One region of the Neobacillus sp. NPDC058068 genome, then DNA from elsewhere that is predicted to be linked to it. Evidence: predicted binding sites of a transcription regulator. Region 1 holds the regulator's gene; each other region holds the start of a gene.
What was found. Region 1 encodes Rex, which represses fermentation and respiration genes when NADH is low (regulators of the CRP and FNR family bind a similar motif). Its sites were predicted from a motif close to TTGTGAAATATTTCACAA; they were not measured.
Positions count from the first base shown of each region.

Region 2: a site for Rex is predicted at 2,851-2,868, ahead of nirB (nitrite reductase large subunit NirB). Genes of this name have one in related genera too.
Region 3: a site for Rex is predicted at 3,845-3,862, ahead of ACFVSW_RS12490 (DoxX family membrane protein). Genes of this name have one in related genera too.
Region 4: a site for Rex is predicted at 5,097-5,114, ahead of ACFVSW_RS18090 (cytochrome c3 family protein). Genes of this name have one in related genera too.

Region 1 covers NZ_JBHVSI010000018.1:246-8,563, forward strand. Annotated here, with positions in the region: tRNA gene ACFVSW_RS19870 (tRNA-Met) at 1-23, shown strand, start outside; tRNA gene ACFVSW_RS19875 (tRNA-Asp) at 27-103, shown strand; gene tsaE (tRNA (adenosine(37)-N6)-threonylcarbamoyltransferase complex ATPase subunit type 1 TsaE) at 259-714, shown strand; gene tsaB (tRNA (adenosine(37)-N6)-threonylcarbamoyltransferase complex dimerization subunit type 1 TsaB) at 711-1,418, shown strand; gene rimI (ribosomal protein S18-alanine N-acetyltransferase) at 1,431-1,880, shown strand; gene tsaD (tRNA (adenosine(37)-N6)-threonylcarbamoyltransferase complex transferase subunit TsaD) at 1,877-2,902, shown strand; gene ACFVSW_RS19900 (ABC-F family ATP-binding cassette domain-containing protein) at 3,325-5,244, opposite strand; gene moaC (cyclic pyranopterin monophosphate synthase MoaC) at 5,411-5,905, shown strand; gene ACFVSW_RS19910 (redox-sensing transcriptional repressor Rex) at 5,934-6,587, shown strand; gene ACFVSW_RS19915 (YhbD family protein) at 6,702-7,325, shown strand; gene ACFVSW_RS19920 (polymer-forming cytoskeletal protein) at 7,338-8,060, shown strand; gene ACFVSW_RS19925 (cytoplasmic protein) at 8,076-8,318, shown strand, end outside.
Region 2 covers NZ_JBHVSI010000005.1:209,016-217,333, reverse strand. Annotated here, with positions in the region: gene ACFVSW_RS08365 (glycoside hydrolase family 43 protein) at 1-341, shown strand, start outside; gene ACFVSW_RS08360 (hypothetical protein) at 497-1,312, opposite strand; gene ACFVSW_RS08355 (hypothetical protein) at 1,549-1,776, shown strand; gene ACFVSW_RS08350 (hypothetical protein) at 1,794-2,786, shown strand; gene nirB (nitrite reductase large subunit NirB) at 2,976-5,387, shown strand; gene nirD (nitrite reductase small subunit NirD) at 5,394-5,714, shown strand; gene cobA (uroporphyrinogen-III C-methyltransferase) at 5,891-7,348, shown strand; gene ACFVSW_RS08330 (sirohydrochlorin chelatase) at 7,354-8,079, shown strand; gene ACFVSW_RS08325 (NAD(P)-binding protein) at 8,045-8,318, shown strand, end outside.
Region 3 covers NZ_JBHVSI010000009.1:122,594-130,911, forward strand. Annotated here, with positions in the region: gene ACFVSW_RS12465 (M14 family zinc carboxypeptidase) at 1-867, opposite strand, end outside; gene ACFVSW_RS12470 (plasmid pRiA4b ORF-3 family protein) at 1,170-1,490, shown strand; gene ACFVSW_RS12475 (YtoQ family protein) at 1,621-2,061, opposite strand; gene ACFVSW_RS12480 (NADPH-dependent FMN reductase) at 2,198-2,740, opposite strand; gene ACFVSW_RS12485 (CueP family metal-binding protein) at 2,984-3,523, shown strand; gene ACFVSW_RS12490 (DoxX family membrane protein) at 3,885-4,382, shown strand; gene ACFVSW_RS12495 (DUF2399 domain-containing protein) at 4,621-5,940, shown strand; gene ACFVSW_RS12500 (hypothetical protein) at 5,916-7,346, shown strand; gene ACFVSW_RS12505 (hypothetical protein) at 7,288-8,013, shown strand; gene ACFVSW_RS12510 (chromosome segregation protein SMC) at 8,010-8,318, shown strand, end outside.
Region 4 covers NZ_JBHVSI010000015.1:116,687-125,004, forward strand. Annotated here, with positions in the region: gene ACFVSW_RS18075 (gamma-glutamyltransferase family protein) at 1-896, shown strand, start outside; gene ACFVSW_RS18080 (phosphotransferase) at 991-1,962, opposite strand; gene secA (preprotein translocase subunit SecA) at 2,189-4,702, opposite strand; gene ACFVSW_RS18090 (cytochrome c3 family protein) at 5,219-6,601, shown strand; gene ACFVSW_RS18095 (NapC/NirT family cytochrome c) at 6,631-7,794, shown strand; gene ACFVSW_RS18100 (tetratricopeptide repeat protein) at 7,860-8,318, shown strand, end outside.

The DNA of each region.
Region 1 (8,318 bases):
AGGTTCAAATCCTGCCCCCGCAATATGGTCCGGTAGTTCAGTTGGTTAGAATGCCTGCCTGTCACGCAGGAGGTCGCGGGTTCGAGTCCCGTCCGGACCGCCATTTAAAATTAGTACGAAACTAGATTTCGTCTTTTTTTATGTCTTTTGCAAACTACATATGAAATAAGCATCCTTAGGAGACATCCTAAGGTTTTTTTTGCAGTTAAATAAGGGTAAAATAAAGATATTGAAATGTTAAAGTGTAAAGGTGATTGGATGAATCAATTTGAACTAGATACAACGAATTCAGAAGAAACCTCGCGATTCGCAGCAAAATTAGCTGGATATTTAAAACCAGGTGATGTTATTGCACTTGAGGGGGACTTAGGTGCAGGGAAAACAACCTTTACCAAAGGGTTGGCGATAGGATTGGAAATTAAGAAAACAGTTAATAGCCCGACATTTACCATCATTAAAGAGTATAAAGGGAAGCTGCCCTTGTATCATATGGATGTATACCGCGTAGCTGATGCATTTGAAGACCTTGGGTTTGATGAATACTTTGAAGGTGATGGAGTGACAGTAGTGGAATGGGCCCATTTAATTGAAGAGCAGCTTCCTTCTGAGAGGCTGACTATTTTCTTGTATCGCGAAGAAGGAGATAAAAGGAAAATGGTGTTAACGCCAAAGGGCGAAAGATATGAGCACCTATGTAAGGAGATTTTTCGATGACCATATTAGCGATTGATACTTCTAACTATTGCTTAGGAGTAGCGCTGTTAGAAGATAATCAGGTTCTAGGCGAGTATATAACGAATTTAAAAAAGAATCACTCCGTTCGAATTATGCCGGCTATTGAGACCCTTATGAAGGATTGTGAGAGGGTGCCAGCTGATTTAACGAAAATTGTAGTGGCGAAAGGTCCCGGCTCCTATACAGGAGTTAGAATAGGTGTTACGATTGCCAAAACATTGGCTTGGACATTACATATTCCGCTTGTAGGGATATCGAGTCTGGAAATTTTAGCTGCAGGAACGGGAAGATACTTTGATGGCTATATATCTCCTTTATTTGATGCAAGAAGAGGTCAAGTTTATACAGGTCTGTATCAATTTGAAAATGGAAAGCTTGTAATGGTAGAGCCGGATCAGTTGATACTTTTAGTGGACTGGGCAGCAAAATTAGTTGAATCGACCAAGCCAATTTTATTTGTCGGGAATGACTTACAAATCCACCGGCCAAGGATTGAGGAACTGCTAGGGTTGAAAGCTACTTTTGCTAGTATCACGGAACATAATCCGCGACCGGCGGAACTTGCATTGTTAGGCAGTGATAAACAAGGAGAAGATATACATTCCTTTGTACCGAATTATATCCGTTTAGCTGAAGCGGAAGCAAAGTGGCTAGAGGCAAAAGGAAAAATTTCAAATGGATAGGATAAGAGAGAAATGGCAGATTCTTACGAGTTTCGTTATATGAGGGAAGAGGATATAGATCAGATAGTAGAAGTTGAGCATGCCTCGTTTACTATGCCTTGGAGCCGGGAGGCATTTTATAATGAATTGCACAATAACAAGTTTGCTGTCTATATCGTTTTAGAGGAAAATAACAAAATCATCGGTTATTGCGGCACGTGGATTGTCATTGATGAGGCACATGTAACGAATGTGGCCGTTTTGCCCGAATATAGAGGAAGAAAATTTGGGGAAGCCTTAATGATGAAACTTATGACTGTTGCCAAAGTGAAGGGGGCAAGAACCATGACACTCGAAGTTAGGGTAACCAATCATACAGCGCAATCCCTTTATCGTAAACTAGGCTTCCAAAATGGCGGGATTAGGAAAAATTATTATGCGGATAATCAGGAAGATGGGTTAGTCATGTGGGTGAATTTATGAAAAATGATCAGTGGATATTAGGAATTGAAACAAGCTGCGATGAAACGGCAGTCGCGATAATAAAAAATGGCCGTGAAATTGCGGCTAATGTAGTGGCATCACAGATTGAGAGCCATAAACGTTTTGGCGGGGTAGTCCCTGAAATTGCTTCACGCCATCATGTGGAACAAATAACAATCGTCATTGAAGAAGCATTGAGTCAAGCGAAGTTAACCTTTGCTGAGCTTGATGCTATAGCTGTTACAGAAGGACCGGGATTGGTTGGTGCCCTTTTAATAGGGGTAAATGCTGCCAAAGCGTTAGCCTTTGCTCATAACAAACCGCTAGTTCCGGTTCATCATATTGCCGGGCATATTTATGCGAACAGGCTGATAACGGAGTTGCAGTTTCCTCTTATAGCTCTAGTGGTCTCAGGAGGGCATACCGAGCTTGTTTATATGAAAGAGCACGGACATTTTGAAGTGATTGGCGAGACGAGGGATGATGCAGCAGGAGAGGCGTATGACAAGGTGGCAAGGACCTTGAATATGCCGTATCCAGGCGGTCCGCATATTGATCGTTTGGCACAGGAGGGAAGCCCGACAATTGATTTACCTCGAGCTTGGTTAGAGGAAGGTTCTTATGATTTTAGTTTCAGCGGCTTAAAGTCAGCTGTCATTAATACGGTCCACAATGCCGAACAGCGCGGCGAAGTGATAGCACCTGAGGACCTTGCCGCCAGCTTTCAAGCAAGTGTGATTGAGGTATTAGTTAAGAAGACGGAAAGAGCCGTAGCTAAGTATGGTGTGAACCAAGTATTAGTCGCTGGCGGTGTTGCGGCAAATAAAGGCCTCAGGGCGGCATTAGAAAAGGCATTCGCGGATAATGACAAGGTAGAATTGGTGATTCCGCCATTATCCTTGTGTACCGATAATGCTGCGATGATTGCCGCTGCCGGAAGTGTGATGTTTGAAAAAGGGATCAGAGCAGGGCTTTCCCTAAATGCAAATCCGGGACTGGATATTGAAATCTATAATGGTTAACCAACTCTTCTGAATAAGAAGAGTTTTTTTTTCGAAAAGGGGGGGAGTGCAGCATAAACGAATCAGTAACGCTATTTACGTCCTTTGTGGATAAGATTTTATAAAAAAAGATAGAAAAAGTAATAAATGTGGATAAGCCTGTGGATTGTGTGGGCAATGTGGATAAAAACGCAACTTATTGTGGATAATGTGGAAAAGCTTATAAAACTCCTGAAATTATTCTGTTTAAAGTGTGAATAAAGTTGTGGAAAAGCGAAGGATTTCTTAAAAATTGTTGATATCCTTTAAAATTTGTTGATATAGTTTCTTTCATTTTCAATTTCAAATTAAAATCTGTCAATAACACACCAGAATTTGCAGATATCATATATATATCCAAAAAAATAATGGTTGAAACCAGACATCCCGCCCGGTTTCAACCATTATTCCGCTAACTCCGCCCATTCCTCCATCAAGTGCTCAAGCTCTGTCTTCGCTTTTTCACTTTTTAGGTTGATTTCCAAAACTTTTTCGTGGTCTTGAAAAATCTCTGGTGCACATAATTGCTGCTCATAATCGCCAATTTGTTCCTCAAGCACTTCGATGCGCAGCTCGATTTCATCTAATTTTCTTTTTCGCTGCCGTTCAAGCTTTTTACTTTCCTTATCCTGTTGATAACTATTTTTCTCGTGCGTTGCGGAATAGGCTGCCTTTTTTGCTAAATCTTCAAGCGCAAGCGCTTCAAGTTCTTTTTGCTCCAGTTTTTTTTCTAGATAATAATCATAATCCCCAAGATATTCACTGCTTCCATTCCCGCTCAGTTCCAGTACCTTTGTAGCGATCCGGTTAATGAAATAGCGATCATGTGAGACAAACAAAATGGTGCCTGGATAATCGATTAAGGCATTCTCCAGCACTTCTTTGCTATCAAGGTCTAAATGGTTAGTTGGCTCGTCCAAAATTAACACATTTGCCTTCTCAAGCATCAGTTTAGCAAGGGCAAGTCGGGCTTTTTCACCGCCGCTTAAGGTAGAAACTATCTTCAGCACATCATCGCCGGAAAATAAGAAATTACCGAGAACCGTCCGGATTTCCTTTTCATTTTTAAGCGGATAATCATCCCAGAGCTCATTCAACACGCGCTTATTGGAGGTTAACTCGGCCTGTTCCTGGTCGTAATACCCAATCGCAAGGTTTGTTCCATATTGAATCGTTCCGGCAAGCGCGGGCAATCGATTGATAATCGTTTTTAACAGTGTTGATTTGCCGATTCCGTTTGGTCCGACAAGGGCAATGCTTTCCCCTTTATAGGCACGGAAGTTGATGTCCTCAGAAATTTTTTCATTGCCGTAACCGACAGCAAGCGAATCCACTGCCAAAACATCATTTCCGCTTTGTTTCTCGATTTCAAACGAGAAGGTAGCGGACTTTTCACCACCTAATGGACGGTCGATAATTTCCATCTTCTCGAGCTTTTTCCGGCGGCTTTGTGCTCGTTTAGTCGTCGAGGCCCGTGCTAAGTTCCGCTGGATAAAGTCCTGAAGATCAGCAACCTCCTGCTGCTGTTTTTCGTAAACCTTCATATCGCGCTCATAATTGGCGGCTTTTTGGTCAAGGTAAGAACTATAGTTGCCCGTAAACCTTTGAATTTGTTTGCGGGATACTTCGTAAACTTGAGTGACTACTTTATCTAAAAAATATCGGTCATGTGAGACAATTAAAATGGCGCCATCGTAACTCTGTAAATATTGCTCAAGCCATGAAAGAGTATCGATGTCGAGATGATTGGTCGGCTCGTCCAAAATTAAGATATCAGGTTTTGTTAATAGTAATTTTCCTAAAGCAAGGCGGGTTTTCTGTCCGCCGCTTAAACTTGAAATCGCAAGCGCGCTTTCGTGGAAACTTAACCCATGGAGCACGGAGCGAATATCTGCTTCGTATTGATAGCCGCCAGTCTCCTTAAATTTCACCTGAAGCTGGTCATATTCCTTAAGAACACGTTCATATCTTTCATTGTCTTCAAACACACCGGGGTCAGCCATCTGTTCCTCAAGCCTGCGAAGCGACTTTTCCATCAATTGAAGCGGTTCGAAGACAGTCAACATTTCTTCCCAAATGGACAAATTCGATTCTAATCCGGTATTTTGCGCTAAATAACCAATGGTTACTTCTTTTGGTTTGATTATATCTCCGCCATCATGTGACAAGTGTCCGGCAATGATCTTTAAAAGCGTCGATTTGCCTGCACCATTGCGGCCAACAAGCGCCACCCGGTCTCGCGTTTGTAATTCTAGCTTAATATTCGATAAAATAAGGTCAGCACCATAATATTTTTGTAGTTGATTGACCTGCAGTAAAATCATTTTCATTCACCTCTTACATACAAATAGTGTACCGTATAACTAGAGTGTCGGCAATAAAGGGCTTTAAGAGCGGGTTTCCTTCAACGAAAAAAATGTTTGAACTAGTTCAAAGTTTCACACACATAATAGGAAAAATAGTGTATGATTTGAGAGGAGGATTTTTTATATGGCAGATTTTACACATTTTAATGAGGAAGGCAGAGCGAAAATGGTCGACGTAAGTGATAAACCAGAAACTGCACGGACCGCTCTGGCACATTCCAGCATAACTGTTAGTAAAGAGATTTATGAAAAGATAACCAATAATGAAATGAAAAAGGGCGATGTGTTAGCTGTGGCCCAGGTAGCAGCTGTTATGGCGGCCAAAAAAACATGGGATCTGATTCCAATGTGTCACCCGATTCCGCTAACAGGAGTGAACATTTCTTTCTCATGGGAAGCGGATCAGAAAGAGAACTATCACCTGCAAATTGCGGCAGCAGTCAAAACAAAAGGGAACACAGGTGTGGAAATGGAAGCGTTAACAGCAGCCGCAGCTTGTGCCTTAACCGTTTATGATATGTGTAAAGCAGTGGACAAAGGGATGGTCATCGGACCGACCTATTTAGTCGAGAAAACGGGCGGTAAAAACGGGGATTATAAACGAACCGATGAAATTTAACTAAATCATTCAAGGGGTGTGGGAGATTATGGGTAATGAAACAATGAAAATACCACAGGCGACAGCAAAACGGCTGCCCCTCTACTATCGATTTTTAAAAAACCTTCATTCTTCCGGTAAACAAAGGGTTTCTTCAGCAGAACTGAGCGAAGCAGTGAAAGTGGACTCGGCAACCATTCGCAGGGATTTTTCCTATTTTGGTGCCTTAGGCAAAAAGGGCTACGGTTATAACGTCAATTATTTATTAACCTTCTTCCGCAAAACCTTAGATCAAGATGAACTAACAAAGGTGGCCTTAATTGGGGTCGGTAATCTTGGTACTGCCTTTTTAAACTATAATTTTTTAAAAAACAATAACACAAAAATAGAATTTGCCTTTGATGTCGATCCGAATAAAATGGGAACGAAGATTCGTGAGGTACCGGTCTACCATCTTGATGAATTGGAGAACGTCCTAGCCAATGAAAATATATCGGTAGCGATTCTAACCGTTCCCGCGCAGGTCGCTCAGCAGATTACCGATCGACTTGTGAAGGCTGATGTGAAAGGGATATTAAATTTTACGCCAGCACGGTTAAATGTTCCTCCTTCCATTCGGGTCCACCATATCGATTTAGCAGTAGAGCTGCAATCATTAATTTACTTTTTAAAGCACTATCCGACCGCAGAGCTAGAAGAATAATATGTTTAAGGGTTTTTCACGAGCATAAACTTGTGGAAAGCCCTTTTTTATTTTTCCCGCTTTACATGCGTAACAGTGTTATGTTACATTATAAAACAGAAAGGGGTTTTCAACATGAGCGAGGAGTTAATTTCTAAGAAGGATTTATTAGATCTAGCAGGGATTTCGTACGGACAGCTGTATCGGTGGAAGCGGAAGGATTTGATTCCTGAAGAATGGTTTATTCGAAAATCGACATTTACCGGTCAGGAAACCTTTTTTCCAAAAGAAAAGATTTTAGATAGAATCGATAAAATCCAAACGATGAAGGAAAATCTTTCGTTAGATGAACTGGCCGATATGTTTTCGCCGAATATTAGTGATTTGCAATTGGAAAAGGATGATTTAATCAAACGTAACATTGTTTCTGCTGCAGTGATGAATTTTTACCTAGAGAATGATAAGAGCGGTCTTACATTTCATTTTCCAAGAATTCTTGAAGTATATGTGTTAGAAAAGCTGCTTCAGTCGGGTGAAATTAATTTGGATGAGGGGAAAATGGTCTTACAAGTATTAAAGGATAATGCGCCACTTATCAAACAAAAAAGCTGTGAATTGGTGATTGCCCGAAAGCTTGGGGTATCTTCGTGCCTATTATTAATTAATGCAGAAGCCGTTCATTTTGAACCGGGAACGAAAATGGTAGTGTCACTGTCACTAATGACTTGTATGGAAGAGATTAAGTCGAAATTATTATAAAGGAGAATGGCAATGGAATTAAAGAATAGAGGAGATTTGGTCATTAATGGGGTTGGGGCATCTAATGGCGGGAAATTCCAGCTTGTTACATTGAATGGACATGGAACGGTTAACAGTGATTTAGAGTGTAGTGACTTTGAATGCAATGGTTCAGGTACGGTCAAAGGCGATGTGAAAGCAAATACAGCTAAAATAAGTGGAAATGCGAGTTTTAAAGGAACGATCGATAGCCAACAGGTTACGGTGGAAGGAACAGCAAAAATTGAGAAAAACCTGTATGCGAAACATCTCTATGTTTCAGGCAAAGCCTCTGTTGGCGGCAAAGTTAAAAGTGAGGAAATAAACTGTCATGGGATTTTATCGGTGGGTGAAGATTGTGAAGCTGAAATTTTTAAAGGAAAATATCGCTTTACGATTGGCGGCCTGTTAAATGCTGATCAAGTTGATGTTGAGATATACGGAGAATGTAAGGCGAAAGAAATTGGCGGACAGACGATAACCGTAAAACAACATAAAGGGTCGTTCATCGGCACGTTATTCAAGCCCTTTTTTAAAACGCAACTGGAAACGGACTTAATTGAAGGGGACATTATTGAACTTGAAAATACGATCGCAAAAGTGGTCCGCGGCAATCAGGTAAAGATTGGACCTAATTGTCAAATTGGCGCAGTTGAATACACGGAAGAATATTCACAGGATAGAAATGCCGTAGTTGGTGAGTCAAAAAAGGTTTAAGAGGAGGAGAAGGTAATGGGAAAAAGCGAAAATCTAATTATTAATGGATCGGGAAGCTATCCTGGGGGCCATTACGATAAAGTCAGCATTAGAGGAGAAGGGACAATTGTAAATGATGTTGATTGTTCCGATTTCCATGTTTACGGAACAAGTGAAGCGGTCGAAAATGCTACTGTTGGCTCCGTGAAAATTATTGGTGAGGCAGAATTTAAAGGGAATATGGAGGCTGACCAAACACTTGTCATGGGGACGATGAAG
Region 2 (8,318 bases), on a different contig from region 1:
GGTCTGATGACTATTGCTTAGGGATGCTTACAGCAAGTGAAACGGCGAACCTTCTTGATCCTGATTCTTGGGTAAAACATCCGGGACCCGTTTTCTCGAAAAGTGTAAAAAACCGAGTATTTTCCCCTGGGCATAATAGCTTTACTCAATCCCCAGACGGAACTGAGGACTGGATCGTCTACCACGCATTTTCGTTTTCGGAGGATGAAGGAGACCATGGTCTGGGAAGGCTTCGGAATCCAAGGGTTCAAAAAATCAATTGGAAACCAGATGGTACCCCTAATTTTGGTACTCCACTACCAGCCTATACCCCGATGGTCAAACCTTCTGGAGAAGTGTAGACTTTATGTTTAAAAGCAGGAGGGAGTTCTCCTCCTAACTGTCTACCCCACACGGACAAATGTCCGCGAGGGGTGTCAGGCACCAACTTCCAAAAAAATGTATTGGTTTATGCGTTCAAAAACCCCTATTCGACTTTATTAGGGGTTTTTTTGGTTTATTTTTTTGGCACATTTATAACAAATGGTACTGTGAAGACTTTACCATTGTGTTTAAATTGTCCCCAAACTTTATAAACGCCAGCTTCCGGGAAAATCGTCATAAAGATAACACTCGGTCCATTTCCTGAAGTGGTCATTGGATGAATGTGCAAGTATTTTTCGGCATCCGCACTGATGGCAACCGTATGACCCATCGCCCCTAAATAGGGCTGCAGATTTTTTATCGGTTTGTTTGTTTTTGCATCCGTGATGGTAAACGTCATATGTAGCGTCTTTCCGGCAGCAAGTTGGCTAAATGTGAGTGTCACTTTTTTGCCATCAACCACTTTGGTAAACGTCTTATCCGGAGTTAGCGGTTCTTCCTTCGCAGGCTCTCCTTCAATATGAACCCAGTGAGTTTCCACGCTGCTATCGCCGCCTCCTTTTGGGGTTGACTCAGCAATAATCTTATAGTCTCCTCCAGCAGGGAAGCTGGTCGTAATATTAAATTTTCCATTCCCTTCATACTTAGGGTGGATGTGGGAAAAATAAGCTAAATCTTTACTAACGATAAATAAATGCATTTTTTTCTCGTGAACCGTTTCAAATGTTTTAATCGGTTTACCTGCCTTATCCATTATTAAAATGGAAATCGGAATTTTCACGTTAGCTTGCGGTTGGTCTGTTAATGTCCATTCGGATTTAGTTGGAACCACATCGGTAGGGGTGGCACTCATTTTATGATCCATTGTCGACTTAGGGACTTTTATTGAATTGCAGGCAGTTAGAAATACAACTGATAATAGTAAAATGCTAATAACAATTTGCTTCATGGAACATTCTCCTCTCCAATCATCGTCCATTACTCTAATGTACATTACCGGATTCAGCCAGTGCAAGAATTTACTGTAAATTAATAGCCAATTTTTCTAAAATTAATGTTAGAATAAGGATTGAAGTTAGAAAAATGAAACATTTTAACTAGGAAATTCGTCTTCTAAAATGAAAGTTGGCAGCAAGCGAATTCTGTTACTATCTTAATATCATGCAGTTTTTGGAGGAAGGCATTTTGATACCGTTATATTTATTGCATGTTACAGCGGTCCAGCATAGTGAGAGTATGCTTTGGACATTTTTGACCTGTAACGTCTTTGTCGTCACAGCAGGAATTGTATTTATGTATAAATTATTCACCCAAAAAAAAGTCCGAAATGCCGGAATCGTGTTCGGTATCGCCATAGCGATTAATTATATCCTAATCGCCATTTTGGGGGATCCATTTGACTTATTAGGATAAGGTCAGGAGAGGGGATGATGAACTTGAAATATTATCGATTATGGGTAATCGCCTTTTTATTAAAATTTATTGGTTCTGCCTGGGATGCATCGTATCACTTTAAATATTTGTTTGAGGAATATTCCATTCCCCATATTGTTAATACACTTGGATTTGTACTGGGGGGATATTTGTTATTTAAAGAGTGGCGGCGCTCTACTTACATGGACGCATTTTCAAGAAATCTAATTACGATTGGCTATGTTTTATTTTTAATTGGAATCCCCTTAGATTTTACCTATCATATTGCCTATGGAATTGATTTAACAACGTGGAGCCCGACCCATTTTATTTATTACATTGCAACGGGTATTATGATATTTGGAGTTTGGCGCGGTTACTACATGTTCACTAGAGATGTAAAGCCGACCTGGAAGTCGATGCATACTTGGTTCGCGATGTTTTTACTTGAATGTTTGATGTTCCCAAATATGCAGCAGGAAAATGGGGCGATTTCCTATGACCAATACATGCAGGGAAAATCGATTGCCTCACCTGAAATTCTCGAACTCATCTCTGACCCGGCGTCACAAATTTTTGGCGGGATTCCGGAGTGGGTTTACCCGATTTATTCAGTGCTAATGGTTGCACTGCTGACAGTCTTTATCATTCGAATTTTTCGAGACTTTACTATACCTGTCATGGCCGCGGCGTTATATATTTTATTAAGATTTGTCGGTAAAGGTATTTTTGCGGCAGTTGGTTATCCAACATCTTATGTACCAATTACACTAATACTGATTCCACTGTGCTATTTATTGTTTAGAAAAATGAACTGGCTGGCCGGGCTGGCAGGCAGTTTAGGTTATTTCCTTATTCTGTATGGCATCCATCAATCAGGCTGGCTGATTACACCGCCGCTCGTATTGTGGGAGCTTGTTCCGGTTGTGCTAGTGGGTGTCCTAATTCCGGTAATAAGTAAGCTTGTCAAACCGATTCCGCTGGTGAAAAAGAATAGGCAGCCGGCATAATAACAAGAAGGTGTCTCCAATGGAGGCACCTTCTTTTTCTTATCGTAAAGCCTTTATGACAAAATTGTGAAACCATTCACATACTGTGGTTGAATGTGACGTACCTCACAATTATTTAAAGCTGCAGGGTTTACAATTTAACTATAAAGAAAACATTAATTAACTTAAATATATAGGGAGCGATCCAAAATGAAAAAATTAGTGATGATCGGAAACGGAATGGCTGGTGTTAGAACGATTGAAGAAATCCTAAAACTGTCGCCAGAACAATTTGACATAACTATTTTTGGACAAGAGCCATACCCAAACTATAATCGTATTAAGTTATCGAATATTCTTCAGGGTGATACAAATTTTGATGAAATCATTATCAATCCACTAGATTGGTATAAGGAAAATAATATTCAATTATTTACAGGAGAAACAGTCGTAAACATTGATGTAGAGGCAAAGCGTGTCATCAGCGATCAGGGACGAGAAGTCGAGTATGATGAATTGATTATTGCGACTGGATCCAATTCATTCATCCTGCCGATTCCAGGTGCAGATAAAATCGGCGTGACTGGATTTCGTGATATCCAAGATTGTGAAATGATGATCAAGTCGGCGGAGCGGTATAAAAAGGCTGTAGTCATCGGCGGCGGGCTGCTCGGTCTTGAGGCGGCCAGAGGATTGCTAAATCTAGGGATGAAAGTCGACGTGGTCCATTTAATGCCGCATCTAATGGAACGGCAGCTCGATCCGATTGCCTCGTCACTACTTAGAGCAGAACTTGAAGCTCAAGGCATGAACTTTTTAATGGAAAAAGAAACTGTCGAAATCCTTGGAGACGAACGCGTCACAGGCCTGCGTTTTAAAGACGGCTCCGAAGTAGAAGCGGATCTTGTCGTGATGGCGATTGGGATTAAATCCAATACAGCAGTCGTAAAAAGCAGCGGCATCTACGTCAATCGCGGCATTGTGGTCAATGACTTCATGGAAACCAGCATACCGAATGTTTACGCAGTCGGTGAGTGCGCGGAGCATCGCGAAATTGTTTATGGCTTGGTGGCGCCATTATATGAACAAGGAAAAGTACTGGCAGAACGTATTTGCGGGGGTGAAGCGAAGCCGTATGCAGGATCTGTTACCGGGACGCAATTAAAGGTGGCAGGTGTTGACCTTTTCTCTGCAGGAGAAATTTTTGAAGATGGATCAACGAAATCAATCATGGTTTACAACGAATATGACGGTATTTATAAACGGGTATTAACGAGAAATAACTTGATTGTCGGGATTGTCCTTTATGGCGATACAAAGGATAGTACAAAGTTGTTCCGGATGCTGACGAAAAAAGAAGATATTAGCGGGGTTTCCATTTTTCAAACAGAATGTTCGGGAAGGGCTAGTGATGATATTGCTTCCATGCCAAATGATGAACTCGTTTGCGGCTGTAATGGGGTGACAAAAGGGGCAATTGTTGAAGCGATTCAAACACAGGGTCTCACGACGCTTGACCAGGTCAGCTATTGCACAAACGCTGGGCGGTCTTGCGGACGCTGCAAGCCAATGGTCAGCAGTATTCTTGCCCATACACTTGGTGATCAATTCGATTCTGCTGCGGCACAGAAAACAAGCATTTGCGGCTGTACAACAATTAGCCGTGAGGAGTTGGTGGAGGAAATCAAGGCGAAGGGCCTAACAGGTGTGAAGGAAGTCATGAACGTACTGCAGTGGAACAATGAGGAAGGCTGTACGAAATGCCGACCTGCTATCAACTATTACCTTGGCATGATTCACATGGATGAATACAAGGATGACCGTGATTCCCGCCTCGTCAATGAAAAAATGCACGCCAACATTCAGAAGGATGGAACCTACTCCGTTGTCCCAAGGATGTACGGCGGGGTCACAACAGCAGCTGATTTGAAAAAAATCGCTGAGGTCGCAGAAAAGTACAACGTACCACTAGTAAAATTAACCGGCGGGCAGCGGATTGGCTTGTTCGGTGTGAAAAAAGAAGACCTGCCAGCGATGTGGGAAGAGCTTGATATGCCATCCGGCTATGCTTACGGAAAAACACTACGCACAGTAAAAACCTGTGTCGGTGCACAATTCTGCCGCTACGGTACCCAGGATTCAATGGCACTGGGAATTGAACTTGAGAAAAAGTTTGAACGTCTGGATACACCGCATAAAGTAAAAATGGGCGTATCAGCGTGCCCGAGGAACTGTTCTGAAGCTGGAATTAAAGACATCGGCTTCGTTGGTATTGATGGAGGCTGGGAGATTTACGTCGCAGGTAACGGCGGTGTTGACCTTCGCCCTGGCGACTTGCTATGCAAAGTGAAAACGCAAGAAGAGGTTATGGAAATGACTGGCGCCTACCTCCAATACTACCGGGAAACAGCGAATTATTTAGAGCGTACTTCAAAGTGGGTAGAACGCGTAGGCTTGGACCATGTGAAGGAAGTCTTGGCAGATGAGGAAACACGTAAAGCGTTAAACGAGCGGATGGATCAAACATTGAAAAAGTACATCGAGCCTTGGAACGAAGCAATTCAAAATGAAGAAATACAAGATAAATATTATGCTCAGCATACTATCAAGGGTGGGGAGTGAGTCCAAATGATTACAACATTAACACGAATTCCGGTGGCAAACTATTCTAATCTAAAAGCTAGGGCAGGTTATTCTCTTAAAATTGATAACACAGAAATTGCACTATTTAAAGTCACAAACGGCAAAGTTTTTGCGCTAGAAAATCTCAGTCCCCATCCGAAGGGCGGTGTCCTTTCGGAAGGGCTTGTCAGCGGTGAATATGTTTACTGCCCCGTCTATGATTGGAAGATTTCATTAGTAGATGGCAAGGTCCAGGCACCGGACGAGGGCCAAGTAAGGACATTTAAGGTAGAAAGAGAAGAAGATATCATTTTTATCGTATTATAGGGGCTGTTTTTCGAAAAAAATCTCCTTGAAAAATTTTTATCAGCGGTTTTAGTGGTTTTATCAGCGAATTTGAAAGATTTATCAGCGAATATTTTGTTTTATCAGCGAATCTAGCATGCTTATTAGCGAATCTCAAAAAGCAAATTAGCACGGCAATAAGGAAGGAAGGCTGCAGGATGAAAACAGGAAAAGTATTTTTAGTAGGCGCAGGGCCAGGGGACGTAGGACTTATCACCGTTAAAGGGTTGGAAGCGATCAAGCAGGCCGAAGTCATTTTATATGACCGGCTTGCCAATCCAAAACTATTAGAATTTGCCACGAGCGATTGTGAGCTAATTTACTGTGGTAAATTGCCTGACCGCCATATTTTGCGCCAGGAAAACATTAATGATCTTTTGGTGGAAAAGGCATTAGCAGGCAAAAGAGTTGTCCGTTTAAAAGGCGGCGACCCCGGCGTTTTTGGCAGAGTCGGCGAAGAAGCAGCCGCCCTTGCCCAATACGAAATTCCTTTTGAAATCGTGCCTGGCATTTCATCGGGGATTGCAGCCCCCCTATATGCCGGAATTCCTGTCACCCATCGTGAGCATGCCGAATCCTTTGCCGTCGTCACCGCTCATGATAAATCTAAGGACGGCAAACCGCTCCTTGATTGGGAAGGCCTTGCCCGCGGTGTCGACACAATTGCTTTTTACATGGGAGTGGGGAATTTACCGTTTATCTGTGATAATCTTGTAACACACGGAAAGCCCGATTCCACACCGGTTATTTTGATCCAATGGGGTACATTTGGCCGCCAGAAAACATTGCAAGGGACGCTTGCCGATATTTCAGCGAAGGTCCTAGAAGCAAAGTTCACCAATCCTGCCATCATTCTTGTCGGTGAAGTCATCTCGCTTCGGGAAAAAATCAGCTGGTTTGAGAAAAAGCCGTTGTATGGCCGGCAAATCCTGCTTGCGCGGACCTGTGAGGGTGTAAGTGGGTTGGCAAAGGAATTGATGGAGTCCGGCGCTGATGTGATTGAATTCCCAAAATGGAAAAGGATATCGTTACCAATTCATTCAGATATTCTAGCAAACATTTCGAGCTATAAAGGAATTTTGTTCACATCTCCTGAAAGTGTCGGCGACTTTTTCAAAACATTGATGGAAAATCGAGTGGATATTAGAAAAGTAACGGCGGATGTATTTGGTGTTTCTATTAAAACAATAAATGCCCTACAGGAACGCGGCTTGACTCCCCATTTAATCGATGAGATGTCAGTGGCAGGTAAACTACTTATTGTCGGTGATAATAGCATTTTAAAACATAATCACCCTAATGCCGACAGCTGGATAACAAGTAGGAAAGAGCTCGATCTCCAATTCCTGCCTATTTTTAAAAGAATGCTAGAGGAAGCAGATGTGAACACAATGGTTTTCCCTTGCCGGGCATCAGTGGAGCCTTTTATTGAAGGGTTAAAGGAATGTGGAATAGATGTCCTGGAGTTTATGAAGGATTTGCAGGTTGTCAGTATGGGCAAACAAACGATGGGCGCTGTGGAAATGGCTGGACTTCGATCACATGGGATGCCAAGAAGAGCAACAAAAGAAGCCTTGGTTGAATACTTGGCAGGACAACCGCATAGGGTGGTGTAGGAGTCATGGAGGCTGTCATTTATCTTGCGCATGGAAGCAGGCGGGCAGCGGCAAACGAGAAGTTTATTGCTTTTATTAAAAAAGTGATGCACCAGTCTGCGGTAGCCATTCAGTCCTATGGATTTCTTGAAAATAAGGAACCATCGATTACTCAAGCGATTGACACCTGCATCGAACAAGGGGCAAGCAAAATCACGGTTGTCCCTGTTTTCCTATTGCCTGGGGTTCATGCGGCGGTTGATATTCCAGCAGAACTGGACCGCTATCCGGACGTTGTTTTCCACTATGGAAGGCCACTAGGTGTTGATGACAGTATGGTGGAAATTCTAGCAGACAGACTGGCTGCTGCTGGTTTTAGCGGGCAGGGGGACGAAACGGTGCTGATGGTGGGCCACGGGAGCCGGGTCCCTAAAGCTGCAGTTGAATTTGAAAAACTAGCAATAGGTTTGGCTGAGAAAATTGGTAGTAAGGTTCACACGGCCTTCGTCACAACGCCCATTTTCTATCAGGATGTGGCGGCAAAACTAGCAAGTCAAAAGATTTATATTCTTCCTCACTTCTTGTTTTCCGGAGGCTATACCGTCAAAATGAAGAGAGAACTGGATAAGGCGGGCGGAGATATTATTTTTTGTGAGCCGGTTGGTTTTGCTGACAAGTTAATTCCGCTAATTGAAAAACGGGTTGCGGAGGTGTCGAATGAGTTCAAATTATCCGATTATGTTACGGCTTGAAGGGAAAAAAGTTGTGTTCGTTGGCGGAGGTAAGGTGGCCGAGCGAAAAATAAGCGGGTTACTTTGTACTGGGGCTCGTGTTGTGATGGTCAGCCCGGAAACGACGGAAGAATTACAAGGGCTCTTTCATGCTGGAAAAATTGAATGGGTGCAGCGGCAGTTTTCTAAAGGGGATTTGCAGGGCGCGTTTATGGTCTTTGCTGCAACAAACGATAAGGCTTTGAACCAACTGGTAAAAG
Region 3 (8,318 bases), on a different contig from region 1:
AGACATGCCCCTCATTTCAAAAAGGAGTGTTGAAATATCGTATTGAACTGCGGCTCCATTGCGGCCAATAGTTTCCTCTGAACCGCCATTGTATTTTCCGATATTTCCCCATCCCTTTGCGTTAACAGCATTGAACACGACAGCTCCTAATTTTTTCGACCGTTCTAGGACTTCCGGCTTAACATTCCGATTTGTCGGATAAAGGATGGAACCTGATACATATTTCCCATCTATTTCACTTTGAGTTCCTTGATGATGGAGATCAATCATATAATCAATTTTATATTTTTTTAACACATTATTATGCAAGGCTTGGGTCTCTGGGTGTATTTTGGCAACATGGTCACGGTTTAAATCGGCACCAACAGCATTATAGCGAGTCAAATGCCTGCCGCCGTCAGCGACATAGTCATCAAGGGAAAAGTTGACATCACCCATAGCTCCATCAGCATTTAACATTGGTACAATCAGGATGTTTACGTGATCAAGAACTCCCTTCATTTTACCTGTTCCTAAGTGTTTAATAAATTCTAAAGCACCTTCTGTCGTCAGCTGTTCATTTCCATGCTGCTGGGTTAAAAAGAGAATAGTCGGATTGCTAGGGTTTGACATATATTTCGCGAGGAAAATGTCACGGCCTTTAACAGTTTGACCAATTACTTCTAGTTTCATAGCACTTTGTTTAGCATCTTGGGTTTTTAGAAAATCAACTAGACCAGTGTATGTATGTAGAATAGAAGTCTGAATCGACTCATTTCCGCCATAGATTGGCCCTTCTCCCACTGCACCAACAGAAACGGGAACGCTTACAATTCCGCCAATTGCCATTAAACTGGATAAAGATAATGCTAGGACTTTCTTTTTCATTTTTAGAACCTCCAATTGATATAATCATTGAAAAATTAAAAATATTCACTACAAGAAGAATGTTATATATAAAATGGCAGCTTGTACATAGTGATTAATTACCGAATTTTAATCCAACAAATTTCCTATTGAGGCGAATTTTAGGAATAAATATAGCCTGGCCCCCTCAGTCGAAGACATTAAGATAGTCTTATCTTTCGATAATCTGAGGGTGTAAGACCAAACGTTTTTTTAAACGTCTTTCTGAAAACTATGTGGAAATTGGCGAGATTAATCCCATTCCAGTAACAGAATTGGAAGATATGATAATTGGTGACGTACCACAGGAAATAGAGGATACACTTTACGATGTGATGGAAGAGGACCAGAGTTCTCAGCCATTTTTCCACCCCTTTGTGGATCTATTTCCAAATGGGGAGATCAAACGGACTTTGCCAAGAAATAAGAAAAAATTTGTTGATGGTATCTATACTTTTAAGCCTTCCATTGCGAAGTCGGTCTGGAGAAAGGTTGTTTTATCAGGAAAACATACGATGGGTCATTTGCATGAAATCATCCTTGACGCCTTTAATTTTGATGACGATCTGTATAAAGGTAAAAAAATCCGGCACATGGCCGGATGAAAAAACGTATACAAAAATAAAAAGACAAGCAAAAATCTAGAGGAGATTTTGCTTGTGAATTTTAAAGCGGTTTATCTTTGGTTGCCTGGCACCCTGAAAGTTGGTGCCTGACCCTAGTGACTCAAAATCATTATTCAAAAATGTACCTTATTACATCCAAGGCTTGATCAACCGTTTCGACAGTTACATTCGCTTTATTGGAAAGTTCTTTTAATGAATGAATTAATGATTCAGGTCTGATGATTATGGTAGGTTTATTCATTGCAATTGCCGTGCTGGCATCCATTGCTGTATTCCATTGCTTATATTTTTCGCCAAATAGGGCAATGACTATATCTGATTTTTGCAATAATACCTGTGTTCTGAAATTGTTAATATCGGATGCGGCACTATCCTTATATAAATTTCCTGGTTGCTGCCCCAGAATTTCTTCGCCGATATTGTCTGATCGTTCATGGTTTGTTTGAGGTGCGACAAATACTAACGGAAGATTTTTTTCCTTTGCCTTTTTCTTTACGTCTTCTCTCCAAGTATCGTGAATTTGTCCGGCTAAATAAACTGTTAATTCCATAATGATTCCTCCAAAATTAATTTGTTCTTACCCTATATTATAAAATTTTATAAGACTTTCAAAGGGAGCACCTGTAGCAAAAAAAGGGCTGTCCTGAATCCAGTGAAAACTGGATACGAACAGCCCCGATATATAATTATTGAAAATTCTTCATCCAAGTCGTGAAGTTGTCAATCACAGTGTCTAAAAACTTCACTGTTCCTTCGTCTGTTAGGTTGCCTTCACTATCGAATTTCGTATGTGCAGCACCTACATATACTTCATTGCCAATGAGTACAGGAGAAGCAACGCCGCCAGCGAATAAAATATCACGTAAATGCATTTGCGCTTTCACCGTTCCTAAATTACCCATTGAAGCACCCATCACAATCGATGGTTTCCCAATCATCACTTTATCTACTCGAGATAACCAATCAATTGCGTTTACTAAAACGCCCGGTACTGTTCCGTTATATTCAGGTGTTACCCATAAAACAGCGTCCGCTGCTTTTACTTTTGCCTTGAAATCAACAACCTCTTGTGGCGGTTCATTTTCGATATCTTGATTGTACATAGGAATCTCATTTAAAGATAAAACTTCAAGATCGAATTTGTTAATATAGCGAGATTTAATATACTCAGCTAATTTTTTGTTTAATGATTCCTTGCGAATACTACCTATAATTGCTACCACTTTCATATATACTGCCTCCGTTTAATTGATTGGGATAATTTTTTTATTCTTTAAAGTAACACAGTATTATAGTATCTCAAATGAATGAAATTATAAATTAATTTGCATCTTCCCATGCGGTAACGCTTTAATGTGCAGGGAGTCAGGTAAGGAATTAAATATATTGAAGATTTTGTGACTATTATAGGGTGGGGGGGTTTGGTATGATATAATAATTTATATCATGAGACAAGGAGGGAATACCCTTAAATGAAATTTAAAACAATTGCCTTTACTTTATTATTGGCTGCCATTATGTTAGCTGGTTGTAGTGGAAAAAGTACGGATGAAGGAAGTTCTTTAAAAGAAAATGCACCAAGCGACATAAAGGAAATGGTTCACGAATATAGTACAGGTAAAATGAAAGCCAAAAATGCCTCTATTACATCACTACAACTTATAGTGACTGACGCCAATGGAAAAGAGTCGGCCTATGACTTGCCTAAAGAGGAGTTTTTTGTGTCTATTGCTCCTTACGTCGAACAAACTCATCCCTGAACAAATCATAGCTTGACAGGTTGTCAAGGGGAACTGGCGAATAAAGAGTTTCAAGTCTACATCGAAGATACGGATGGCAATGTGGTGCTGGACGAAAAAGTTAAGACCCAATCTAATGGATTTATCGATTTTTGGCTGCCACGTGATAAAACATATCAGATAAAGTTTGAATATGACGGAAAAAAGGCAGAATCAAAGATTGCCACATTTGATGGTGATCCTACTTGCATTACAACCATGCAGTTAAAGTAGTGGCTTACTAGGTTAATATGAAAGTTTATTGAACTAAAAAAGGGGTAGTCACCTGCCACATTCACGAGCGGGGACTGCCACTTTTTTAACCAATTTTTTGAATTTTGGTTTTAGCTGCTGGATGAAACCTCCTGTTCACATTAAATTCATATTTCTAACATTAATATGTTAAAAAACTGTGAAAGTCGTTGCCATTTGGATCCAAACTGAGTATATTTAAAGTGTAGAGAAGATAGTGAAAATAATCACAAACTTCACTACAAAATCCAGCTGGCTGAACAGCCCCTTGGCGAAAGGGGACACAAAAATTTTTCAATAAACTTGTGAAATATTTCACAAGTACTAATAGGAGATGATTGTGATGAGATGGTACAAAACCCCTCTAGCAGCAGGTATGTGGACAGTTTTACGAATATGGCTTGGCTTACAATGGGTTGAGGCAGGTTTTCATAAAATAACAGGCGGATTTGATGCTGCCGGATTCCTAAAAGGTGCTCTTGCAAATGCAACTGGTGATCATCCAGCAGTTCAAGGATGGTATGCTGAGTTCTTACAACAATTCGCAATGCCAAACGTTCATATCTTCAACGTATTAATACCATGGGGAGAATTACTTGTTGGTATTGGTCTAATCGTCGGTTTAGCAACAATTCCAGCTTTAATTGCCGGAGCCTTCATGAACTTAAACTTTATGTTAGCTGGTACAACAAGCACTAATCCAATACTTTATACAGCAGCAATGATTCTCTTATTCGCAGGAGCCGGTGCTTACTACTTTGGACTTGACCGATTTGCGGTTCCATTTATAAAAGGCTATTTCAACAAAGGTCATAAAAAAGCTGCCGGAATTACACGATAGCTGTTATGATTTCACATAACGTAACTTACTTTAGAATAACCATAGAAAATCAGGCAATCACAATGACTGCCTGATTTTTTGTTATCACTATTAAATGTTGGTTTAAGGTCTTTTAATCTCTACCCTCAAATTCAACATAGCTTTGATTCCCCCCAAGGAAATTTCCTAATGATACCTCAATCTTTTATCCAATTAGTTTGTTAAAATAATACTATAAAATGATATATGAGGTATCGGTATGATAGATGAGTCATTTCATAACTATATTAAAGATTTCCTTCTTAAAAGCGGCGAGGAGCTGGAGTGGAGTCAACCTAATTACGATAATTTTTTACTGGCAGTAAAGATTATCAAGCGTTCGGAGAGAACCTATAGAATTCTCGGGCTTTTAACTATATCAATCCAACCCCATAAAAAAGTAGAAACGACAAACAATGATAAATTGGATGCTTTAAAATTTACCCCCAGAAAAAAAGTTGATCTAGATGATGACGATCGCATGACCTTTAGATGGCTGGAGGAAGGGTGGATTTTGAAGGAAGTGCGGTTTGAGAAAGATGAGAAAACGGTCCGTTCTTCCCATTATCGGATGGGGTTTCGATTGTACCAATATGAACAATTAAAGATTCAACAAAAGGTGGATCAAACTCGTCATGAATTTATTCAACTGAAGAACCACATTCTAGCAACTCTATCAACTCAAGTTGTACATTTTGATAATTTTTCATATAAAAAAGAGCGTGGATTACAAAACATAGTGAAAATAGTGAATCAGCTTAACCAGAATGAATTAAGCTTATCGGACTTTTTTCCACAAAAGTGGCATTTGGGCAGCAGGTTAAAGTATTTACACTTTATCGATGCCTTTAGTCAATTATGTCTTCATAAGAAGGAATTTGATTGGAAGGAAATCGGTGCAGCGTATTTTCAAAAAATCGGTGGGTCAAAGGAATTTGATTCCTATAAGCAAGAGTTTATTGACCATTTAGAAGAGTGGGCCAATGTTCCGGCAGTTGAGTTAGGTCTAACAAGTCTCGGTCAAATTACGCCAGTTTTTTTCGCTGGACAGCTGAGCGGGAAGTACGCTGCCTATGATTGGGGACCTGTTCATGCCTTAACAAATTTATCGATAGCAGATGAAGCGTACCAAACAAAAGCGACGACACTTTGGCTGGTCGAAAATCGAGCGATCCTGACGCGAATGGCAGCTACGGAGTATTTCCTAAAAGAAACCAATTCTCTTATCATTTGTGTTGATGGACATTTACGTTCCGCCCACAAAAATGCCATTGTACAAATTCTTGACAATAGTGCCATTGAACAAGTGATGATATGGTGTGACTACGATCGGGATGGCCTGCAAATCTCAAAAGAAATCCACGAAGCAGTCCCTAATCACAACAATCTTACGATGAAGTTCGTTTTGCCGGAACAGCAAGTTATCTGTGATTGGTACCAATTTGAACAATATCTTATGGACTTTTTAGAAAATGACAGAATGGAACAGGAACAAATGATGGGAGGTGTAGAACATTGGAAAAAGTGGATTCAAGCTTAATATCTATATTTCAAACAACGGGATCGGCACCAGAAATGATGCAGTCGATGAAAGATATTTCATCATTAGCGGGAGTTCTAAGTGATTTAGGAGCTCAAAACTTCTTTCAAACTCCAGGAGAGATTTTGAGATTTCTAAGGCTCATTCAGCTTTTAAATGAAGAGGCACTTGGCCTCGATGATCCAATTGAAAATGAAGAAACCGTCTATTATCGTTATCGAAATCGTTACGATGACACGGATCCCCCATCGAAAAAAAGGGTTGAACAAATCATTAATGTTTTAGTAAAAAACAATTGGATCTCAAAACAAACGAGAAAAATCAAAATGCGAGATGTTGGAAAGCGGATGATGGATGCACTTATCCGCCTTGCCAATGATTCTCTTGCTTATTATATGAATGATGATATTGGACGATCATTATTCCAAGCAAGGCGTGATGCAGAGATTAGCGAAGCCTACGATGACAATGGAATTTCAGGTGGAAACAAAATTGCAAGTATGATTCGAAATGTGGAAAATGCTATTGCTCTTTTAAGGGAACGCGAGTTAGAGATGCTTGCGGACCGGAACGCTCTGCCGCAGCTTGAACTAATCCACCAATTAATGAAGGAATTAGAGGTAAAGTTAGAGGAGAGGTTCAGACAATTCCAAACAGTCGAAGATAGTTTAGTGCTGACAGATTTAATGCAAAGAGGGACGGCTGTTCTCGCTGAAGGTACGAACCTTAGTTTAGGTATGATTAATAAGTATGTAAAGTTCACCAATATGCAAAAAACACCGTTAACCTCGTCGATTCAACCAGAGAAAGTCCGAGCCTTCATTTCGAAAATGTTCGATCCCCCGCTCGATTCGGATATCCCCAATGCCCACCAGTTATTAAGCTTTATGGAGCAAAATCAATATGAGGATGAAGCAATTGATGGGCTATGGATACCGGTTAAGTTTGCTTCACCTTTAACGCCAATTGCCATAGAAGAGGCGACCCGGTATTTAGAGACATATGAACCAGTAGTTGACCCAATCGTTGATGAAGATGAAGCGGTAGAATATTCAACAGAGGAATTGTCAGAGGAAGAGCTGGAGAGTTTAATGGGAGAATCAAACTGGCTTCTGACGAAGAACATGATCGACACAACAGCCATTGAAGCTTTTTTTGAAAAGCAGGAGGAAGCACCGCTCGAGCAGGTTATCATTGAAGCAACCACCGATCAGTGGAGTGATGCCATTAATGCTCTGACAGCCGTTTCAGCGTTAGTTAGTAATAAAAAGGTAACCATAACAACTGGTAAACAAACCATAGAACGGAAGGTTTACGATAAAAAATGGGAGTGGATGAGGGATGGAGATGGATCGGACATTATTAGACGAAGAAACCCTGTCAAAAGAGACGAAAAATCCGAATGATTCCGCAGAAGAACTAAATGTAAATCCATTAAATGTCATGCAATCAATTAGAGGAATATTAACTCAGGAAGAGGAGTTAACATTTATGAATATTCTCTTCTCTTCATCGGCTTCGATTCGATCCGGAAATTTTGGTTTATCCCGCAAAGAGGTTGAAAAGCAGCTTGGCTTATCAGCTGATGACAACCGGTTTTTCTCTTTTATTACAAGGGTCAATCAAGCAATCAGCCGATACTTTCAATTAATTTATGATAAAAAACGCGACCAAGTAGTAGCATTGATGAGGGTACCTGCTCAATCAGCACGCAACACCTTATCAAAAGAAAGTCTAGCGATTTTACTGTATATGTTTTACCAGCAAGAGGTATTGCAGCATGAATTTACACTATTTGACCAATTACTAGAGGCACTCGGGCACGAAACGAAAAAAGCAAACCAAAGAGTACTCCTTAATATAGATCCTTTAAAGAAAATCGGTGCGATTGAGGATTATCAAACAAATTCATCAGAGAGGGCCTTTCAATTAACAGCAATTGGAGTGCATCTTTTTTCTGATTCGTTCTTGCGTCGAACTGCAGAATTCAGTCAGTCAAACCAGTTGAACAAAGAAGAAGTATTGAAATTTTTTAAACGTTATAACTTATATCAGAAAGGAGAAGGCGAATGATCCCTTGGAGAATGTCATTTTCCGGTATTCGTGATTATCGGCCAGAGCAAATTGATTTATCTGGAATAGACCAGCATATTATGATCACAGGTCCAAATGGTTCAGGTAAGTCAACGATCACGTATTGTATGGGGGCGGTACTTTATTCTTCAAAAGTAGATGTGGAAGGGTTAAAATCTCGAAATCTATTGCCTGATCAAACCTGGAAAGCTCAAATTTCTCTGGTATTTAAAAATAGTGGCCATATGAAAATAGACGCTGCCACATTCATTCAATTTACATTAAGGATGGTCCAAGAACCTGGG
Region 4 (8,318 bases), on a different contig from region 1:
AAGATTTAGCAGGATACCGGGCTGAATGGGTCGACCCCATCAAGGTGAACTACCGAGGCTATGATGTTTGGGAGATTCCGCCGAACGGACAGGGGCTGGCCGCGCTGTTGGGCTTGAATATCATCAAGGGATTCGGGTTTATAGAAAAAGAAACTGTCGATACCTACCACAAACAAATCGAAGCGATGAAGCTCGCACTTACTGATGGCAAGGCGTTCATTACCGACCCCTCTTTTATGAAAATGAATCTTGCTGACGTTCTTTGTGACGCATATGGCGACATTAGACGAAGCGAAATTGCTGAAGAAGCGTTAACGCCACGCCCATATGAGCAGCCGCGGGGAGGCACAGTATATCTTGCCGCAGCAGATGGTGATGGAAACATGGTCTCGTTTATTCAGAGCAACTATATGGGCTTCGGCTCTGGAATCGTGGTACCAGGCACCGGGATCGCCTTACAAAACCGGGGTTGTGACTTTTCATTAGATCCTAATCATGTTAACACATTACGGCCAGGAGCCAAGACGTATCACACAATTATTCCCGGCTTCTTAACAAAGGGAGATCAAGCAGTTGGACCGTTTGGTGTAATGGGTGGATTTATGCAGCCGCAGGGGCATATGCAGATTGTCATGAATACAATTGATTTTGACTTGAATCCACAGGCAGCCCTTGATGCGCCAAGATGGCAATGGATGGAAGGCCTAAAGATACAAGTGGAACCACATTTTCCGAATCATCTTGCCCAGGCTTTAGTACGAAAGGGGCATCAGATTGAAGTGGCCCTTGATACAGGCGGCTTTGGACGCGGGCAAATTATTTGGCGCAATCCGGACACAGGTGTCCTGATGGGTGGAACGGAGTCGCGGACGGACGGGTCGATTGCGGCGTGGTAGCAGGATAGAGTTATCCCGATGTGGATAACTCTATTTTGGTGCTGTATTTCCACAAAACCTTGGAGAATATCCACAAATCACACAGGATCTTGGCTCATAACAGAGTATATTGTTGCCGATCCTTCTCTAAATCTAAAAGAAACCGATTTAGATTGGTTTCATTAATCCAATTTGTACCCCAAACATCCTCATTTTTTAACATCGTCCCCAGCAGCCAAATCCTTCTAGCTGAAATAAAAAGGGGTAAACTTTTTAAGTCTGCTTCTTGTATATTTTTTTGGCTAAGATACCCATTTAAAAATCCATCCCAGCAAGCTTTTTCTTGGTTAGGGTAGTTATTTTTTAAATTCCACCAAAAGACGGCTATATCATAGGCACGATAGCCAACGCTGCAGCAATCAAAATCAAAGACTTCTAGTTTCTGGTCGTCAATGTGCATATTAAAGTTATGGAAATCACCGTGACAAAATCCATATTCAAGCTTCATGCCCAAAAGTTCACTTTTTATTTTTTCGACGATGTCCTTCAACGAATTTTCCCGATGTAAAACCTTTTCCAACACTGGAGAAAGGTACGTGATAGGCTCGTCCAAAAGGTGCTGCATATCTAAGTCGAAATTTCTCCTGTGAGCGGAATGGAACGAACTTGAATGCTTATGCAGTTCGGCTAACGACCTGCCGATTGTGAAACAATTTTCTTGGCTAATTACTGGTCTTTCACCGGGGGAATAGGTAAATAATACCCCATACCTAATTCCTTCAGGTGCTTGAATGGCAATTACCCAATTTCCCTCCACCGTATTTATCGGGGATGATACCGGGAAACCGGCCATTTTCAAATAATTAAGAGCATCGATTTCAAAAAGAATGTCAGATTCGGTTCTCCAATTATGACGGTAAACTCGGAAAATATACTTCACGGAATCTGTTGTGATCACATAACTATCGTTTAACCCCCGTGTTAAAAAATCACAGCTAATCACATCTGCAATCTCATAGGGGGCCAACAGGCTGCGTATTGAGTAAGCTGAAATTAATGAATGTGTAACGTTAATCTTAAAGTCCATTTCTGCCTGGGACCTCAAATCCAATCAGATGAAAAGATTCTTGTTCCAGGACGACACCTCCTTTGAAGAAAATAAACATAGTAGTTTGAACCAAACCCATGAAAGCACAAAAGGAGCCGGCAAAATGCTTGCCAGCCCCAAAATAAACTCATTTCTGCAACTCTAAAGCATGTTAACTTCAAAGCTAGACTAATTTCATGGCCTCGAATTGAACTTCAAACCAAGATTATTTCACCGCACCGCAGCAATTCTTATACTTTTTGCCGCTGCCGCAGATGCATGGATCATTGCGGCCGACGTTAACTGGGTTGACTTTCGGTTTTTTCTTAACGGGTTCGCCATCATCTTTCGGATTCATCGCTTGTCCTTTGGCTACCTCTTCCCGCTCCAGATTGTTGCGGATTTCGGCCTTCATGATGTACATAGCTGCTTCATCCTCAATAGATTGAACCATTGCCTCAAACATCGCAAAGCCCTCATGCTGGTATTCACGAAGCGGGTCGATTTGTCCGTAAGCGCGCAAGTGGATGCCTTGACGAAGCTGATCCATGGCGTCAATGTGGTCAATCCATTTAGAGTCAACCGCACGCAGCGTAACAACCTTCTCAAATTCACGCATTTGCTCTGGATAAAGAATTTGTTCTTTCTCCTCGTAGCGTTCCTTCACCTTAGCGAAAATAGTGTCGACAATTTCGTCGGTATCCTTGCCCTTAAAGTCTTCCACGCTCATATCGCCCTCATGAAGCAGAGTTCCATGGACGTAATCGACGATCCCTTGCAGGTTCCAATCCTCTTCATCCTCATGGCGGGAAGCATGTGTTTCGACATTACGCTGGATCGAGTTTAAGATCATTTTCTGAACAATGTCGCGAAGGTTCTCCGATTCTAACACTTCATCACGCTGCGTGTAAATAATTTCACGCTGCTGACGGAGAACATCATCATATTGCAGCAGCTGTTTACGAGCGTCAAAGTTATTGCCCTCTACGCGTTTTTGCGCAGATTCAACGGCACGGGACACCATCTTACTTTGAATCGGCTGATTATCATCCATGCCGAGTTTTTCCATCATCGTTTTCATATTATCAGAACCGAAGCGGCGCATCAGCTCATCTTCCATCGATAAATAGAACTGAGTAATACCTGGATCGCCTTGACGCCCTGAACGTCCGCGGAGCTGGTTATCGATACGTCTGCTTTCGTGGCGTTCAGTACCAATTACCGCAAGACCGCCCAGTTCAATAACTCCTTCGCCAAGCTTAATGTCCGTACCACGGCCGGCCATGTTCGTCGCAATCGTAACGGAACCTTTGTGACCGGCTTCGGCAATGATTTCTGCCTCACGCTCATGGTTTTTCGCATTCAAGACATTATGATGAATCCGCTTTTTAAATAAATAAGTAGAAATCAGCTCAGACGTTTCAATCGCAACTGTACCAACTAGCACGGGCTGGCCTTTTTGATTACGCTCAGCAATATCTTCGACAACCGCACGGAACTTGCCATCCATCGAGGAGTAAATTAAATCGGGACGGTCATCACGAGCAATTGGTTTGTTAGTAGGAATGACAATAACATTCATATTATAAATATTGCGGAATTCTTCTTCTTCCGTTTTCGCTGTACCGGTCATTCCAGCCAATTTTTCATACATACGGAAGTAATTCTGGAACGTAATTGTTGCCATTGTCATACTTTCGTTTTGGACCTCAAGGCCTTCTTTTGCCTCAATCGCTTGGTGCAAGCCTTCACTATAGCGGCGTCCCTTCATCAAACGGCCAGTGAACTGGTCGACAATGACGATTTCGCCTTCCTGAACGACATAATCAATATCAAGGTGCATGCTGACATTTGCCTTTAATGCCTGGTTAATATGGTGATTTAAGGTAACATGCGACATGTCAAACAGATTTTCAATCCCGAATGCTTTTTCGGCTTTGCTAATCCCTTCTTCAGTCAGCATAACTCCCTTCGTTTTCTCATCATACGTATAATCCGTATCCTTCGTCAGCACCCGGACAAAAGCATTAGCCTGGATATAGAGGGCAGCCGACTTTTGCGCTGAACCTGAAATAATCAGCGGTGTCCGCGCTTCATCAATTAAAATCGAGTCAACTTCATCGATAACCCCAAAGAAAAGGGGACGCTGCACCTTTTGTTCCTTATATAGAACCATATTGTCACGTAAGTAATCAAAGCCAAATTCGTTATTTGTACCATAGGTAATATCGCAGGCATAGGACGCCTGTTTTTCGTCCTTGTCCATGCTATTTAAATTCAGGCCGACGGTTAAGCCTAAAAATTGATACAGCTCACCCATTTCGGTCGCGTCACGGCTTGCCAAGTATTCGTTGACTGTAACTACGTGAACACCCTTACCAGAGAGGGCATTCAAGTAAACCGGCAATGTCGCCGTTAAGGTTTTACCTTCACCCGTTTTCATCTCGGAAATATTCCCTTCATGAAGAGAAATACCTCCCATTAATTGAACATGATATGGATACAGACCGAGAACACGGCGAGCACCTTCACGAACAACGGCAAATGCTTCAACTTGCAAGTCGTCAAGGGTTTCACCCTTTTGATAACGGGTCTTGAACTCTTCCGTTTTTTCTCGAAGCTGATCGTCTGTAAGCCTTTCTGTTTCAGCAGCAAGTGCGTCAATTTTCACAGCTATTTTGTCTAAACGCTTTAGCTCGCGTTTATTCAGATCAAATACTTTATTTAAAATCCCCATCAATGATGAACGCTCCTTTTTTTCGAGAGTCAAAATTCACTTTTTCAAAAAAATCTGTCAAAATCATTCGATAATTTCCCTATTTATCTTACCACTTCCGTAATTCAGTGACAACAATGTTAACAAGGAAGCAGAAATTGACACACTTCCCTAATAGAAAGCTTTAGAACAATTTTCGATTTTTAGACAAATATGTCAGAGAAATGGCGTTTTATGGATAATTCATAGCGACCCCGAATAACCCCTTTCAAAATTCATTGGCGAATGAATAAACATTAATTATCTTGTATTAAAATGCGATATTATGCAAGTTAGTACTATAAAGATAGTGCTAATATAACTCTGTAATAACAACGTTCTTATGTTGTTTTTAGTGAAAAAGAGAAATTGAATCATTATGAAAAAATATTCACAAATTGTACATTGGATTATACTCTTACAATGTTAGATACTACCTTTAGAGAGGTTAATATGGAAAATAAATAGAGAATTAAAACCAAAATGGGAAGGGTGAGTAAAGTGGCCATTTGGGGGAAAAAGAAAAATAAAGAGACAGATCCCGAAACAAGAGAAAATAAAAAGAAAGTTGGCCTGATTCGCAGACTTTGGCAAAAGTTCAGAAACATAGATTGGAAGAATCCAGTCAACCGGTGGAAGCTGTTATTTGTTTCACTCGTTGGTTGTATTGTTGTTTTCGGCGGTGGATACGGAGTGCTTTCCTTAACCAACTCGCCATCATTCTGTTCAAGCTGTCACGAGATGGCACCTGAGTATTCAACGTTTACAGCGAGTGCGCATAGTAATATTTCCTGTGTTCAATGTCATATTAAGCCTGGGTTTACCAACATGATTACCCACAAAATGAAATCAATGAAAGAGGTTTACTACCATGTAACAGGCATACCTGAACAAATTGTTCAAACGGAAGAAGAAGCCGTTTCTAACGAGAACTGCTTACAATGTCACTCTAAGAACCGGCTTGTCACTGCATCTGGTGACTTAAAAGTGAATCATAAAGGTCATATTGAAAAGGATATTCCTTGTATTACCTGTCATGCAGGGGTTGTGCACGCAAAAATCGCTGCCCGCGGAATTAATACCGAAGAGGTTCGCGGCCATTGGACAAAGGAAAATGCTGAAAAGCTAATGGAAGAGAAATACTTGAGACCTAACATGGGTTCTTGTATTGACTGCCACGAGAAAGTAAACAACGGCGAAGAACCATGGAAAGAGGTTGCTTACAATGTTCCGCCAAATCCAGAAGAAGTCCAGCACAAGCTAGACGAACAAACGAAAAAAGCATCTGGTGAAGCCGCATCAACGGAAACGAATGAAGATGAAACGGCAGCAGCCCATGATGAAAAAACCCAAGAAATAATTTTACAAGCAATCGGAAAGCAAAAGAAAGACGTCAAGATTTCGATGGAATGTAAAACATGCCACAAACAAACAGAAATTCCAAAGACGCACCAAGCAGCTGATTGGAGTGGAAATCATGGTGATACTGCGGTTCAACAGCTTGATAAATGTGTGAACTGTCACCAAGATTCTAAATGGGCAAGAGAAATTCCAAAAGAAGACATTATGTCATTACTGAAAATGAAAGAGCAAGAAACAAAAGCAAGTAAATATACACCTAACATGACAGTGGTAAAAGATCAAGCTAGAACAAATAAATTCTGCGGCGCCTGTCACTCCGACCGTCCTAAAGGACATGGGGATAGTAATCAATGGTTAACATCTCATGCGGCCAATGCAAAAACAAATGACCAGAAAGCAGAATGCTTTGTCTGCCATGATCGTGAAAAGCCAAAAGCTGACTCAGGCAATGTAAAAGCACCAACAGATGTTTATTGTCAATACTGCCACAGAACTGGTTTTAAAGATGATAAAACAAAATAATACAATTTTTAATCTGGAGGGACGCTTTTATGAATGTAGAGAAAAAACAGCTGCGGTTCCCTCCTCGTTATCGCTATATGTTAATCAAAATTGTAACCTTAACATTGTTGTTTCTAGCCCTATTCTTCATTATCGGAGTTTACGGGCTACATGCAACCTCAAGCTCAAAGTTTTGCTCATCCTGTCATGAGATGAAGCCAGAGTATTATACATGGAAGGCCTCCACCCATAGCGAAGTGGATTGTGTAAAATGCCATACTGAGCCTGGGATTAAGCAGATAGCGAAGGATAAAGCAGACGGAGTTATCAAGGGTTTACGAAATGAACAAGTGACAACAGCAGCGATCATCCGCATGCCGAAAGAAATTTCAAATAGTAAATGTGAAAAGTGTCATAATATGGCAACTCGTGGAGTCTCAGCATCAGGGGACATCATTATTCCCCATCAGCAGCATTCAGATAAAAAAATTAAGTGTACACAATGCCATAGCAATGTTGCCCATGGGGAAATTGCCGACCGAAATATGACCTTCAAGACTGACTATGATAAATGGGATAGCAAGGTCGGTAAAGCAGCGATGGCGGATCTGAAATTCATTCGCCCAAAAATGGAAACGTGTATGGATTGTCATATTGCAAGAAAGATCACCACGGAATGCAGTGCGTGCCACACGACCGGAATGGTTCCGGACAGCCATAAAAAGGCAGATTTCAAAACGAAAACACATGGCATTATCGCGAAAACGGACTTAAAGGATTGCAATGCATGTCATAAGTATATGTCTACAGCGACGTTGGAAGGGTATGAAGAGGTCTCTGTGATTGACAAATATTTAAACAAAGATGGCGGGCAATCAAACAAAAACGAACATGCCTATGCAAAAGAAAATACCTTTTGCCAGGCCTGTCACCAAACACGTCCGGCAAGCCATACGCAATCGTTTATCGGCAGCCATGGTGAACAAGCAAGTAAAAACGAAGAAAAATGCTACACCTGCCATGAGCCTAATCAATCCAATACCGCTAGTGACAATACGGTTAATTGTTCTACATGTCACCAGATGAAACATCGAAATAATTGGCGTGACCGTCATCCGATACCTGTGGAGAATGTGAAGAAACCGGAAGCAAGATGCTATACCTGCCATGCAGAAAAAACTTGCACAAGCTGCCACAAAAGCAATAAAGACTAGCCTAAGCAAATCTTTGGACTAGTTCATAACAGCAAAGAAAAAGAATTTTTTTGAGGAGGATCCTTATGGAGGCCCAAGAACTCCCGATAATCGAAAAGCCTGAATCCAACAAGAATACACGCGAAATGAAACGAAAAGTTCGCTTTACAAAGTTACAAGGATTATCGCTCATCATTGCAACCTTACTTATAAGCTTGATTGGTGGATATTTAGTTTGTGACAACTTTATTTGGTCAAATAAAGACCTAAGCAGAATCGACCAACAAATTGCCTATTATGAAGGCCAGGTTAGTAAAGAACCCAACAATCCTGAACACCGGGTTAACTTAGGTTATTCCTATAATTTAAAAGGTCAGAATGAGGATGCTATTAAACAATTATTAATTGCCATTGATTTAGATAAAAAGAATGTCGGAGCGTATTTCAACTTAGGGGTTGTCTATAACGATGAAAAGCGCTATGACGATGCCCTAAAGCAATCCAAAAAGGCAGTAGAATTAGCCCCGAAAGACTATAAGGGCTAT